2 regions of the Vibrio sp. KUL78 genome follow, and region 2 is predicted to be linked to the other one. Evidence: predicted binding sites of a transcription regulator. Region 2 holds the regulator's gene; the other holds the start of a gene.
What was found. Region 2 encodes MetJ, which represses methionine synthesis genes. Its sites were predicted from a motif close to TTAGACNTNTANANGTCTAA; they were not measured.
Positions count from the first base shown of each region.

Region 1: a site for MetJ is predicted at 1,689-1,708, ahead of metN (methionine ABC transporter ATP-binding protein MetN). Genes of this name have one in related genera too.

Region 1 is NZ_AP045837.1:2,805,952-2,810,289, reverse strand. Features, by position in the region: gene AC6I8Y_RS13120 (methionine ABC transporter permease) at 1-567, opposite strand, end outside; gene metN (methionine ABC transporter ATP-binding protein MetN) at 557-1,591, opposite strand; gene gmhB (D-glycero-beta-D-manno-heptose 1,7-bisphosphate 7-phosphatase) at 1,791-2,342, shown strand; gene AC6I8Y_RS13105 (MliC family protein) at 2,367-2,735, shown strand; gene treR (trehalose operon repressor TreR) at 2,751-3,695, shown strand; gene treB (PTS trehalose transporter subunit IIBC) at 3,935-4,338, shown strand, end outside.
Region 2 is NZ_AP045837.1:3,284,480-3,288,817, reverse strand. Features, by position in the region: gene AC6I8Y_RS15280 (malic enzyme-like NAD(P)-binding protein) at 1-650, shown strand, start outside; gene metJ (met regulon transcriptional regulator MetJ) at 1,798-2,118, opposite strand; gene AC6I8Y_RS15270 (O-succinylhomoserine (thiol)-lyase) at 2,390-3,559, shown strand; gene AC6I8Y_RS15265 (bifunctional aspartate kinase/homoserine dehydrogenase II) at 3,566-4,338, shown strand, end outside.

The DNA of each region.
Region 1 (4,338 bases), 480 kb from region 2:
GAAACCATAGCGAATGGCTACGTCACCTAGACCGCCACCGCCGACGGTACCCGCCATTGCTGAGTAGCTTACTAGGGTCACTAGAGTGATTGTCACCGAATTGACAATCGTAGGTAATGCTTCTGGAAGCAGTACCTTAGTAATGATTTGGTATGGTGTTGCGCCCATTGATTGTGCCGCTTCTACCAGACCTGTTGGTACCTCAAGTAGTGCACCCTCAATAAGACGTGCCACAAATGGAATCGCGCCAACTGTTAGTGGAACGATTGCTGCTGTGGTACCGATAAAGGTGCCAATCAAAATCTTGGTCAGTGGAATGATCGCTACCATCAATACTAAGAATGGTACCGAGCGACCGACGTTAACAATGGCACCTAGCACACTGTTTAAACGCGTGTTTTCTAGCAAGCCACCTTTTTTAGTGGTATGCAGAATAACGCCCAGTGGAATACCCATGGCGAAGCCAACCACACCTGCTACTGCAACCATGTAAAGGGTTTCCCATGTTGCCCCTAATAGTAGGTTACTGTTTAGAGATAACCAGTCTGTGACAGTGTTAAAGGACATAACCAAGTACCTCTACTTTTACATTGTGGTCACGAAGATATTGAATCGCCGCGTTGTCGTCTTGCTCATTACCAAATAGTTCTGCCACCATCATGCCGAATTTTACACCGCCCGCGTAATCAAGATCGGAGCTTAGGATGCTGACATCAATATTGTATTTACGTGCAATTTGCGTCATTAGCGGCGCGTCTACAGTAGCACCGGTAAACTCTAAGCGAACAAGCGGGTAGCTGCCTTCAACACGCTCAGCTTGCAGCCTTGCTTGGTAGTCTTCTGGAATCGATAGGTCGAGTGTTGAACGAATGAATTCGTGTGCAAGCTCCGTTTTTGGATGAGCAAAGATTTCACCCACGGTGCCTTTTTCAACCAAGCGACCGTCGCCAATGATAGCGACCTCATGACAGATACTTTTTACCACGTCCATTTCGTGAGTAATCAGTAGCATGGTGATCTTTAGTTTGCGGTTGATTTCTTTCAGTAGTTCAAGAATCGATTGTGTCGTCGCAGGGTCAAGTGCGCTGGTGGCTTCATCACAAAGCAGCACCTTAGGGTCTGACGACAGTGCGCGAGCAATCGCAACACGCTGCTTTTGACCGCCACTTAGATTGGCAGGGTAGGTATCGCGCTTATCTGCCAGACCAACGAGCTTTAGAAGATCCGTCACTTTGGTTTCGATGTGCGAGCGCTCTTTGCCAGCAAGTTCAAGTGGCAGTGCGACGTTTTCAAATACGGTGCGAGATGAAAGCAAGTTAAAGTGCTGGAAAATCATGCCGATGTTGCGGCGCGCTTCTGACAGCTCTGATTTCGATAGCTTAGTCAGGTCAACACCATCAACGATGACTTCACCTGACGTTGGCGCTTCAAGCATGTTTACGCAGCGAATCAACGTACTCTTACCCGCACCAGAGGCGCCAATCACACCAAAGATGGTGCCTTCTGCAATATGCAGATTGATGTCTGCCAAGGCGTTGATTTCCTTAGCGCCTTGATAAAACACTTTGTTTACTTGATTAATTTCGATCATCTAAGCAACCTGAAGTCCGTGAGTAGCATAAAAGTTTGAACTACATCTCAATTGATAGAAGATGCTATGGTTTTCACCTTTTAGTGTCAATAGATATTTTTACGTCTAGACGTCTAAACGGCATTTTCATAGTGCCGTGACTATAAAAGCGTGTAATAATTCAGGTTATTAGCACCTATCTATAACAAGAGAGTGAACTGTGGCAAAACCAGCTGTTTTTTTGGATCGTGATGGCGTCATTAACGTTGATCACGGGTATGTGAGCGATGAACACGACTTTGAGTATGTTGAAGGCGTCTTTGAAGCGACGAAAAAACTGCAGGACATGGGCTATATGCTAGTGTTGGTGACCAACCAATCAGGCATTGCTCGCGGTATGTTCTCCGAAGATCGCTTCCTTTCTTTAACCCAATGGATGGATTGGAACTTCTCTGATAATGGCGTTGAGTTCGATGGTATCTATTACTGTCCACATCACCCAGAGCATGGTATTGGTGATTACAAGCAAGATTGTAACTGCCGTAAACCAAAGCCGGGCATGTTTATCTCTGCTCGTGACTTCCTAAAGATTGATATGGAAAACTCGGTCATGGTCGGTGATAAAGCCGAAGATATGATGGCAGCTGAAGCAGCTGGCGTTGGTACCAAGATCTTAGTTCGTACTGGCAAACCGGTGACTGAGCGCGGTGAGTCTGTCGCAACTGTGGTACTTGATAGTATCCGCGATGTGCCGCAATACTTAGCTAAGTAATCAGTCGACCCAAAAGGAGTCATTATGAATACTTACGTTAAATACGGATTGGTTGCCGCGTTGATGGTGGGTGGTTTGACAGCGTGCAGTAGCAAAGAACAGGCAGAGCCGCAAAACCCGTATCATGTTCTTCAGTATCAGTGCGATAACCAGAGTTTTCAGGTAACCCAGTTATCGAGCGAGCAGGTTCTGTTACTCATTGATGGCGAAGAGTATCACCTGCATCGTGTCCCTTCTGCATCTGGTACCAAATACTCACTCGATGGCCAGTCGCAAGCTGAGTCTGACATTGAGCTGTTTAGTAAAGGCAGAGAAGGTATGCTTACCATTGCCGGTGAAACCGATAAAAGCTGCATGATGACTACGCGAAGCGTACCAAAAAACGGATATTGAACCTTTAAGACACCCATGAGCAAAAAACTCACCATACTTGATATTGCCAAGCTGTCGGGAGTCGGTAAATCTACCGTCTCTCGAGTGCTGACTAACGATCCTAAAGTAAAACCCGAAACCCGCGAGAAAGTAGAGCGTGTGATTGCAGAGCATGGCTATGTGCCCTCTAAGTCGGCACAATCGATGCGTGGGGGCGGCGTGCAAAAGGTCATAGGTGTCATTATCTCTCGTCTCGACTCGCCTTCTGAGAACAAAGCGGTGAGCAGCATGCTTAATGTGCTTTACTCGGCAGGTTACGATGTGGTGATCATGGAGAGTCAGTTCGATCCCGAGAAAACCAACGAACACTTGAGCGTACTGCGTAAACGCAACGTTGAAGGTGTCATTGTGTTCGGTTTTACTGAGCTTGATATCGACAAGGTGTCCCAGTGGCAGGAGAAGGTTGTCGTCATCGCTATGGATACCGATCAAGTTTCTTCTATCAACTACGACAATCACGGATTAATCCGAGCGGTTTTGAATAAACTGCAGGCACAAGGCGTCAATCAGCTTGCTTACATTGGTGTGGATCCTAAGGATAAAACCACTGGCTTGGCTCGCCTCAACGCATTTCAAAAGTGGTGTGATGATAATGATCAGCATGCCGAGTATCGTACCGGTGAACTTCATCATGAGAGTGCCTACCAGCTTGTTGATGAGGTAGTGACGGACTCACTTCAAGCTATCGTGTGTGCCAGCGATACCTTAGCGCTTGGCACGATCAAACGCTTACAAGAGCTTGGCCGAGAAGATATTGTGGTGACGGGCGTTGGCGGTAATGAACTATTGTCTTTCCTGTTCCCTAATATCTACAGCATCGATCCTGGCTATCAGCAAGCGGGAGAGAAGGCAGCTAACCTATTGATAAGTCAGCTTACTGGTAATAGAACTATCTCTCATCTCACGCAAGAAGCGGTGTAATCACGGCTTCTTTTTCTTAGTAGCTCCCTTAATCAACTTGGTGTATTTATCAACAATTATTGTGATCACACTCAATTAATGGGACTGTTCCCATTTTTGTTTGAATCATTCCGTGGCACACTTTACGTAACTTTTGGGAATGTTCCCATTCGCATGTTGCGATATTATTAATACAACGAGACAAATGGACCTAGACGTCTTAACCCTACGTCTCTATATCAGTAAAAGGTGTACAAACGATGAGCAAAATAGCCCAGCAAGACATTGCAGCGATCATCGACGGTGTTGGCGGCGCTGACAACATTGCCAGTGTTAGCCACTGTTTAACTCGCTTAAGATTCGTTCTTAACGATACCGATAAAGCCGATAAGTCGGCATTAGAAAGCCTCAAGATTGTTAAAGGCTGCTTTACCAATGCCGGTCAGTTCCAAGTGGTAATTGGTACTGAGGTCGACGAAGTTTACAAAATGCTGATTGACTCAGCAGGTAAGAAGGCGGCGTCTAAAGACGATGCCAAGCTGGCCGCTCGTCAGAACATGAACTTTCTAGAGCGTGGTATTTCGCACCTAGCCGAAATTTTTGTTCCCCTTTTGCCGGCGATTATCACGGGTGGTTTGATTCTTGGTTTCCGCAACGTTATCGG
Region 2 (4,338 bases):
CGATCGCTTGTATGGAGCTGTTGATCAAATGCGGTGCGATGCGTGAGAAGATCTATATGCTGGATCGTAAAGGTGTGATCCACACTCGTCGTGACGATCTTAACGAATACAAAGAGCTGTTTGCCAACAACACAGATAAGCGCACGCTAGAAGATGTGATCGAAGGCGCGGACCTATTCCTAGGTGTATCAGGTCCTGATCTGTTGCCACCAGAAGCGCTTAAGCTAATGGCGGACAAGCCAATCGTGTTTGCGTGTTCAAACCCAGATCCAGAAATCAAACCTGAGCTTGCTCATCAGGTTCGTGATGACCTAATTATGGGTACAGGCCGTTCAGACTACCCGAACCAGGTAAACAACGTGCTGTGTTTCCCGTTTATCTTCCGTGGTGCTCTTGATGTGCGTGCGAGTGAGATTAATGATGAGATGAAACTAGCAGCGGTAGAAGCGATTCGTGAGCTAGCGAAAGAGCCAGTACCACAAGACGTACTCAATGCCGCAGGTGTTGAGGCGCTGACCTTTGGTAAGGACTACATCATTCCAAAGCCAATGGACCCGCGTTTGCTTCCTCGTGTGGCTAAAGCGGTAGCGAAAGCTGCGGTTGAATCTGGCGTGGCTCGTATTGAGTTACCCGATAGCTATATGGCTTAAGGTTGTGGCACAAGCCAAACGCATTTAACGAGAAGAGGGTCTAGATGACCCTCTTTCTTATTGAATGGTGCAATGGTTGTTGCTTATGTGACCGGATTAAAGTGTTACCTATGTGACCATTAGTACATTTTGACTGTGGTGACTCTAAAACGCGCGTCATTCCTGCGTAGGCAGGAATCTTCTTGAGGCTTGGTGCGCGCTTGTAGTAGGCCCCTGCCTGCGCAGGCGCGCGGCTAGTAGGGTGACGATAAATTTGACCGTGATGACTCTATAGCGTGCGTCATTCCTGCGCAGGCAGGAATCTTCTTGAGGCTTGGTGCGCGCTTGTAGTAGACCCTTGCCTGCGCAGGCGCGCGGCTAGTAGGGTGACGATAAATTTGACCGTGATGACTCTATAGCGTGCGTCATTCCTGTGCAGGCAGGAATCTTCTTGAGGCTTGGTACGCGCTTTGAGTAGACCCTTCTTACGCAGGCGCGGCTAGTGGGATGACGATAAATTTAACCGTGATGACTTTAAAGCGCGCGTCATTCCTGCGCAGGCAGGAATCTTCTTGAGGCTTGGTGCGCGCTTTGAGTAGACCCTGCCTACGCAGGCGCGCGGCTAGTGGGGTGACGATAAATTTAACCGTGATGACTCTAAAGCGCGCGTCATTCCTGCGCAGGCAGGAATCTTCTTGAGGCTTGGTATGCGCTTTGAGTAGACCCTGCTTACGCAGGCGCGGCTAGTGGGGTGACGATAAATTTAACCGTGATGACTTTAAAGCGCGCGTCATTCCTGCGCAGGCAGGAATCTTCCTGAGGCTTGGTACGCGCTTTGAGTAGACCCTGCTTACGCAGGCGCGGCTAGTGGGGTGACGATAAATTTAACCGTGATGACTCTAAAGCGCGCGTCATTCCTGCGCAGGCGCGCGGCTAGTGGGGTGACTAAATTTGATCGTGATGCCTCTAAAGCGCGCGTCATTCCTGCGCAGGCAGGAATCTTCTTGAGGCTTGGTATGCGCTTTGAGTAGACCCCTGCCTACGCAGGGGTGACGATAATTTTAGGGAGACGGTATCTATAGAACTGTGTTGCTACGCTCATTGAACAGAAGCTAGCGGAGGAAGTTCTTATGAACTTGAAGATATGATCTTAGAAATAGAATGCTACCTACTCTTCATCAAACGCTTCAAACTCAATCCCCATCGCCGTCATCAGCTCTTTCGCTTCTGTTGGGATATCATCAGGACGGTCTTTTCTTAAATCTTCGTCGGTCGGAAGCGGCTGGCCAGTGTAGGCGTGCAGGAAAGCTTCGCACAATAGTTCACTGTTGGTTGCATGGCGTAGGTTATTGATTTGGCGACGAGTACGCTCATCGGTCAATACCTTTAGCACCTTCAGCGGGATAGACACTGTGATTTTTTTTACCTGCTCGCTTTTCTTACCGTGCTCCGCATATGGGCTAATGTATTCACCATTCCAATCTGCCATTACACACCTTCGCTCTGTTAATCATAAATAGTAGTAATAAGAATGCTGCAATTTTAGCGGGATTTACTGCCATAAGCAAAGACATATAGACGTCTAGAAGTGTTGACGTCTCACATTTTGGAAAGTAAAGTGGGGCAACGAATGTGGATATTTATTTTAATGCAATGTTAATTCTTTAACGTTTGTGGCGTTTGCCGGTTCCCATATTACCGGTAAAAGTAGACACTGTGGTTACACCAACTAGCCATGCGATCTGAGAAAGGAAGTTTCTATGAGCAATCGGAAGCCAGCGACAATAGCCGTACGTACTGGTATCGAATCGGATACCCAGCATCACGCTGTGGTGCCACCTATTTATCTCTCTACTAACTATGGTTTCCCTGCCTTTGGGGAAGTGCCGACTTACGATTACACCCGCTCAGGAAACCCAAACCGAGGTTTGTTAGAAACTGCTTTGTATGAGCTGGAATCTGGTAAAGGCGCGGTAGTGACTAACTGTGGTACCTCTGCACTCAATCTTTGGGTTTCTGCTTTCTTAGGTCCAGAAGACACGATTATTGCTCCCCATGACTGTTATGGTGGCACGTACCGCTTGTTCAACACGCGTGCGCAAAAAGGTGACTTCAAGGTTAACTTTGTCGACCAAAGTGACGAGCAAGCCTTTGATGCTGCGCTTGAGCAAAAACCAAAACTTATCTTGCTTGAAACGCCGTCTAACCCACTTGTGCGTGTTGTCGATATTGCGGCCGTGTGTGAAAAAGCGAAAAAGGTCGGTGCGCTGGTAGCAGTAGACAACACCTTTTTGACACCTGTGTACCAAAAGCCTCTCGAGCTTGGTGCAGACTTTGTGATTCACTCAACGACCAAGTATATCAACGGTCACTCTGACGTGATTGGCGGTGTGGTGATCACCAAAACCGAAGAGCACGCAGAAGAGCTCGCATGGTGGGGCAACTGCATCGGTGCGACGGGTACGCCTTTTGATAGCTACATGACTTTGCGTGGTATTCGCACGCTTGGCGCACGTATGCGTGTCCATGAAGAGAGCTCGCAACAGATCCTAGATTTTCTTAAGCCGCAACCATTGGTAAAAGTGATTTATCACCCAAGTCTGCCTGAGCACCCTGGTCATGAGATTGCTAAGAAGCAGCAGTCTGGTTTTGGCTCTATGTTGAGCTTTGAGTTCGCGGGTAGCTTTGAGCAGCTTAAGTACTTTGTTGGTGAGCTAGAGCTATTCTCGCTCGCAGAGTCTCTTGGTGGCGTCGAAAGTCTGATTTGTCACCCAGCGTCTATGACGCACCGTGCGATGGGCGAAGAAGCATTAGCCGAAGCGGGCGTTTCTCAGCAGCTCCTTCGCCTCTCTGTTGGTCTAGAAGACGCGCAAGATCTGATTGATGACCTTGCCCAAGCGTTTGAGAAAGCATCTGCATTTAAAGGATAAGCCGGCATGAGTCAAAGCAGTACCCTGAATAACAGACACGGTAAGCAGTTGCACAAATTCGGCGGCAGCAGCTTAGCAGACCCTGAATGTTATCGCCGAGTGGTCTCTATCTTAAAAGACTACTCTAATGAAGAAGACCTTATCGTGGTCTCGGCGGCGGGTAAAACCACTAACCGTCTCATCGAATTTCTAGATGCGCTTAATAAAGATGGGCGCATTGCGCACGAGCACCTACAGGCGCTTCGTCAGTTTCAGATTGAGCTGGTGGAGTCACTACTAACCGGTGAAGAAGCCGAAGGTCTGGTCTCTCAGTTACACGACGAATTTAGCACGCTTGGTGAGCTTAGCTATCCGCTCACAGACGCTGAGCGCGCATCGGTATTAGGACACGGCGAGGTGTGGTCTTCACGCCTATTGGCTGCGCTGCTTAGACAGAGCGATTTGCCTGCAGTCGCACAGGACGCAAGAGCCTTCCTTCGCGCTGAGTTCGGCACTCAGCCAGAGGTAGACCGCGCTAAATCCTACCCGCTGATCAAAGAAGTATTGGCACAGCATGCGCATCACCGTGTGGTGATCACTGGTTTCATGGCGCAAAGTGAATGCGGCGAAACCGTGCTGCTGGGTCGTAATGGCTCTGACTATTCTGCTACTGTGATTGGCGCATTGGCGGAAGTGTCATGCGTGACGATATGGAGTGACGTTGCAGGTGTATACAGCGCGGATCCACGCGTGGTGAGTGATGCATGTCTATTGCCTTTGCTACGTTTAGATGAAGCCAG